DNA from 2 places in the Yersinia massiliensis genome. Region 1 is predicted to be linked to the other one. Evidence: predicted binding sites of a transcription regulator. Region 1 holds the regulator's gene; the other holds the start of a gene.

Region 1 (3,181 bases):
TTGCACCGTGTACCGTCGGCGATAAGTTATACCGTGCGTCAACTTGAAGAGTGGCTCGCGGTGCCACTGTTTGAACGGCGGCATCGTGACGTCGAATTAACGGCTGCAGGCGCAATTTTTATCAAGGAAGCGCGTGATGTTATCAAAAAAATGAATGGCACACGTCGACAGTGCCAGCAAGTCGCGAATGGTTGGCGGGGGGAATTGACCATCGTGATAGATAAAATCGTTAAGCCAGCTCGCAGCCGCCGCTTAATCTTAGATTTCTATCGGCATTTTCCCGATATTGAATTGCGGGTACGCTATGAAGTGTTCAATGGCGTATGGGATGTGTTAGTCGACGGGCAAGCAGAAATGGCCATTGGCGCGACTCGCGCTGTGCCTGTTGGCGGGCGGTTTGTATTTCGCGATATGGGATTTTTGAGCTGGCAGTGTGTTGTGAGTGTTGAACATCCGTTGGCCCAGTTAACAGGGCCTTTGACCGATGACCAGTTACGGCCATTTCCCTCATTATGTTTGGAGGATACCGCGCAGAATCTACCCAAGCGAGACACTTGGACACTTGATAATCAGCAGCGGCTGGTGGTACCGGACTGGGTGACAGGGATTGATTGCCTGTGTGCAGGCTTATGCGTAGGCATGGTACCGACTCATATGGTTTCACCACTGATTGCACAAGGGAAGTTAGCTGCTTTGACGTTGACAGAACCCTTACCAGATAGCCCTTGCTGCATGACTTGGGAGCAAAATAACCATTCACCCGCGTTGGCTTGGTTACTTGAATATTTGGGTGACAGTGTCACATTGAATGATGAGTGGCTGAAAGACGAAAATGAGTGATTGCGCTGTGATTGACCGCACGATAGTGCCGCCGGTAGCGAAGTTTGCTACTGGCAGCAGGGCGTTACCAAATAGATGTTTTTTGCGCCGGAAGATGAGTCATTACCGGCAGAGTTTGATTAACGGCGGTAGTCGCGGAACGGACCATCAGCAACAGAACGTCGCTCAACCAGTTTCGGGTGAACTTCAATGGTCTGTGGGTCTTCGCGCTTGCTGACGATACGATCGAGCAACATGGCAAATGCCGTTTCACCTAATCGTTCTTTGGGTTGATGAATGGTGGTCAGTGCTGGTGAGAAATAGCGCGCATTACGCACGTTGTCATACCCTATCACCGAAATATCTTGTGGCACTCGCAGGCCCAATTCATCGGCTGCACAAATCGCGCCCATCGCCATAATATCTCCGCCACAAAATACGGCCGTTGGACGATGTTTTTGTGTCAGAATTTGATGCATGGCCTTATAGCCTGATTCTGGCTCGAAATCGCCTTGAACTACCCACTCATCACGCAGCTCAATATTCGCTTCTTCCAATGCCTTAAGGAAGCCTTGATGGCGACCTCCGCCGGTGTTACGAGATAACTGCCCCGGAATGGCACCAATATCGCGATGGCCGCGTTCAATAAGATAGCGACCGGCCAAATAACCGCCTTCAAAAGCATTATCAATAATAGAGTCAGTAAAATCACCCCGCGCTGTACCCCAATCCATCACCACCATCGGGATATTGCGATAGTCTTCCAGCATCCCAAGAAGTTGCTCTGGATATTCTGAACACATCACTAATAACCCATCGACACGCTTTTGCGCCAACATCGCCAGATACGCTTTTTGCTTATCCAGATTATTATGAGAGTTACATAGAATCAGCGTGTAGCCTTTGCTATAACAACTGTTTTCAACCGCTTCTATTACTTCGGCAAAATAGGGGGCTTCGCTGGAGGTTGCTAACAAGCCGATGGATTTTGTGTGATTAACTTTCAAACTGCGGGCCACAGCACTGGGCGAATAATGCAGTTCTTTAATGGCCGCCCACACGGCAGCCTTAGTATTTTCGGCGACGAAACGAGTTTTGTTAATCACGTGCGAAACGGTGGTGGTGGACACACCCGCGTGTTTGGCCACATCTTTAATCGTTGCCATATAAAAAATAACTCCTAAGCTCACCTGTTACAGCAGGTCAGTATTTTGTTAATCGTTTGCCTACATACTCGAAACCATTCAGACAGAAGCATATTATTAGGCTGGAAAATGGAATCAGCGGGCTGTCTGAGAGTATTTGTTGGACGTTATTGGCCAGTATGCAGTTATGAACTGCGAATTTTGGCTGATCTGGAGGAAAAGTGAAAGGGGTAATCAAAGTTATAAAGTGAGTAATGAGCAGAAGATTTTTTTTCTGAATTGTGGGAAGATAATTTAACACACTAACTATGTGCCTTTTCCCTACTACAAATTGACCGGCTGAGGAGTTTTTATGGATACCAATCTGAAAATGTCGCTGATTACGACTGTTGGTGCATTGGCAATGATTATTGCCTTTAGCTTCGTGGCGGTAATGAATTAAGTCAACCGCTTGCCGGTATAGCGTGACAAGTAGGGCGGTTTACCCGCCCTTATTATGGTTATCGATTTTAGTGATACTGATGTATCAACACATCCTCTCGCGTTTATTCGCCTTATCAGGCTAAATTCGTCTCAACGAAAGACCAATTCACCAGCGCCCAGAAGTTTTCCAGGTATTTAGGCCGCGCATTGCGGTAGTCGATATAATAAGCGTGTTCCCATACATCTACAGTCAGTAACGGTTTATCGTTGGTGGTCAGCGGGGTAGCCGCATTCGATGTACTGACAATGGCCAGTGAACCGTCTGCTTTTTTGACCAACCAAGTCCAACCAGCACCAAAATTTTTAACCGCAGCATCGGTAAATTGCGTTTTAAAATCAGCAAAAGACCCAAATGACTGATTTATGGCGTCAGCTACTTTACCCTGAGGTTCACCACCACCATTCGGCGACAGACAATGCCAATAGAAGGTATGGTTCCAAACCTGAGCAGCATTGTTAAAAATACCGCCACTAGATGTTTTCACGATCTCTTCCAGCGTTTTGCCAGCAAACTCTGTATCTTTAATTAGATTATTAAGGTTGACCACATAAGTGTTGTGGTGCTTGCCATAATGGTATTCCAGTGTTTCAGCTGAAATGTGTGGTTCCAGCGCATTTTGCGCATAAGGTAATGCCGGTAATTCAAATGACATTGCTTGCTCCTTTCGGGGTTGCTCAGGGTGTTTGCTCCTCAAATCTCATCAAAAACCATCGGTTATGATGTGGCGAAGAGC
Region 2 (3,181 bases), 2.0 Mb from region 1:
TCGGTCGCGGCGATTGCCACATTCTCTAACTGAGGTTCCAGCGCCGTGCCAGCGTTGCCCGGTGCGACATAAATCTTATCCGCTAAAGGCGACTGTGCTGCTTTCCAGCCTAGTGCGTGTTCGCGCCCACCGTTACCAATAATCAAAATATTCATCGGGGTGACTCCGTTAAGCGGTTTAATTAATGACGGAAATGACGCATATCAGTAAAGATCATCGCGATACCGTGTTCATCGGCGGCGGCGATCACTTCGTCATCACGGATAGAACCACCAGGTTGGATCACACAAGTGATGCCAACGGCCGCGGCAGCATCAATACCATCACGGAATGGGAAGAAGGCATCAGATGCCATCGCTGAACCGGCAACTTGCAAGCCTTCGTCGGCAGCTTTGATACCTGCAATCTTGGCAGAATAAACGCGGCTCATCTGACCGGCACCTATTCCGATGGTCATATTGTCGCGGGCGTAAACGATCGCATTGGATTTAACGAATTTAGCGACTTTCCAGCAGAACAGTGCATCACGCAGTTCTTGTGCCGTTGGCTGACGCTGAGACACCACGCGAAGATCGGCTTCTGTCACCATACCTAAATCACGATCTTGTACCAGTAAACCGCCATTGACGCGTTTGAAGTCCAGACCGGCAGAACGTGTCTGCCACTGACCACAGATCAGTACGCGAACGTTTTGTTTAGCGGCTAGCACACTGAGGGCTTCAGCGCTGATGCTGGGTGCAATAATCACTTCGACAAACTGGCGGCTAATAATTGCCTGAGCTGTTGTAGCATCCAACTCACGGTTAAAGGCGATAATGCCACCGAAGGCAGATGTTGGATCAGTTTTGTACGCGCTTTCGTAAGCGCCGAGAATGGAGTCGCTAATCGCTACACCACAAGGGTTAGCGTGCTTGACGATCACACAGGCAGGTTCGCTGAACTCTTTTACGCACTCCAGTGCAGCATCGGTATCAGCAATATTATTGTATGAGAGCGCTTTGCCTTGCAGCTGTTCTGCGGTGGCAACAGAAGCTTCTTTCAAATTCTCTTCTATATAGAAGGCTGCTTGCTGGTGGCTGTTTTCACCGTAGCGCATATCTTGCTTCTTAATATAGTTAAGGTTCAGGGTGCGCGGGAAGTGGCCTGCCGGCTGCTCAGTTTCACCATAGTATGCTGGAACCATCGTACCGAAGTAGTTAGCGATCATGCCGTCGTAGGCTGCGGTATGCTCGAATGCTTTAATCGCCAAATTGAAACGGGTTGGGTAGGTCAGGGAACCTTCATTATTGTCCAGCTCGGTAATAATGGCGGCGTAGTCACTGCTCTTTACAACGATGGCAACGTCTTTATGGTTCTTGGCGGCAGAGCGAACCATCGTAGGGCCACCGATATCAATATTCTCAACAGCATCTTCCAGTGAACAATCCGGGCGAGACACGGTTTCGGCGAAAGGATACAGATTGACGACGACCATATCGATTGGCTGAATATTATGTTCAGTCATGATGGCATCATCTTTACCGCGACGACCCAAAATGCCGCCATGGATTTTTGGATGCAGGGTTTTAACGCGGCCATCCATCATTTCTGGGAAACCGGTGTAATCAGAGACTTCGGTGACCGGTAGACCAGCATCGGCCAGCAGGCGGGCAGTACCGCCCGTGGAAAGTAACTCGATGCCACGCTGTGAAAGCGCTTGGGCGAATTCAATGATACCTGCTTTATCAGACACACTAAGCAGAGCACGGCGGATTGGACGACGTTGTTGCATGGTTTTATCCCTTGGCTTTGGATCGCAGTTTTTCATTCGCTATAAATAGAGCGTTACGTGAATCTCTACCTAATATGTCTCTTCTCTATATAGAGAGAAGGACAGAGTCGAGAGGAACAGATTCAGATAACGTCCTGAAAAGGGGCTGCCAGTTCTGTCGTTAACACTCTTTAGGCTTCGTTAAGCCTGTTTTGATCAATATCGATCCGCAAAAGCGGTATTTGATCAATTCAGCCAGGAGTTTTCGACGCGGAGAATTGTAGCGAAAACGATTGCGTGATGCTCGTCAATTTTTAGTCCAGATGACTTCTGTGGATAAGTTTGTGTACAACAGGGTATAAAGCGGGGTTTTGCTGTGGAATGCAGCAAACGATCATTTTAATTGAAATTAGCAGTTGCGGCCTGCGCGGAACTCCCTATAATGCGCATCCATCGAGACGGCACATGACGAATCAAGTAGTTAAGTGACCGGCAAAGAGAACAGAGAAATTCAACGAAATAAGTAGTTGACTCTGAGTGAGGAAAGCGTAATATGCGCACCTCGAGTTACTGACCGGAAGGTTGCTAACTCACTGCTCTTTAACAATTTATCAGACAATCTGTGTGGGCACTCGCAAGACGATATCGAAGCCTGTTTCGACAGGCAGAAGCAATATCAAAGTCTTGAAGAGTGACCAAAGCAGTAAACATTTGAACCTCGGTTCGAATGCATATTTGCAGAAAGTAATCTTTGAGCATCGCTACTTCGGTAGCAAATCAAACAAATCTTAAATTGAAGAGTTTGATCATGGCTCAGATTGAACGCTGGCGGCAGGCCTAACACATGCAAGTCGAGCGGCAGCGGAAAGTAGCTTGCTACTTTGCCGGCGAGCGGCGGACGGGTGAGTAATGTCTGGGGATCTGCCTGATGGAGGGGGATAACTACTGGAAACGGTAGCTAATACCGCATGACCTCGAAAGAGCAAAGTGGGGGACCTTCGGGCCTCACGCCATCGGATGAACCCAGATGGGATTAGCTAGTAGGTGGGGTAATGGCTCACCTAGGCGACGATCCCTAGCTGGTCTGAGAGGATGACCAGCCACACTGGAACTGAGACACGGTCCAGACTCCTACGGGAGGCAGCAGTGGGGAATATTGCACAATGGGCGCAAGCCTGATGCAGCCATGCCGCGTGTGTGAAGAAGGCCTTCGGGTTGTAAAGCACTTTCAGCGAGGAGGAAGGCATTGTGGTTAATAACCGCAGTGATTGACGTTACTCGCAGAAGAAGCACCGGCTAACTCCGTGCCAGCAGCCGCGGTAATACGGAGGGTGCAAGCGTTAATCGGAATTACTGGGCGTAAAGCGCACGCAGGCGGTTTGTTAAGTCAGATGTGAAATCCCCGCGCTTAACGTGGGAACTGCATTTGAA

The links. Region 1 encodes PurR, which represses purine synthesis genes. Its sites were predicted from a motif close to CANGCAAACGTTTGCNTG; they were not measured.
Region 2: the regulator PurR is predicted to act here: its motif matches at 2,033-2,050, upstream of purH (bifunctional phosphoribosylaminoimidazolecarboxamide formyltransferase/IMP cyclohydrolase).

What each region holds. Positions count from the first base shown of each region.
Region 1 covers NZ_CP028487.1:2,538,037-2,541,217, reverse strand. The annotation lists gene punR (DNA-binding transcriptional activator PunR) at 1-840, shown strand, start outside; gene purR (HTH-type transcriptional repressor PurR) at 960-1,985, opposite strand; gene DA391_RS11860 (YnhF family membrane protein) at 2,317-2,406, shown strand; gene sodB (superoxide dismutase [Fe]) at 2,522-3,100, opposite strand.
Region 2 covers NZ_CP028487.1:4,573,773-4,576,953, reverse strand. The annotation lists gene purD (phosphoribosylamine--glycine ligase) at 1-155, opposite strand, end outside; gene purH (bifunctional phosphoribosylaminoimidazolecarboxamide formyltransferase/IMP cyclohydrolase) at 182-1,771, opposite strand; rRNA gene DA391_RS21285 (16S ribosomal RNA) at 2,541-3,181, shown strand, end outside.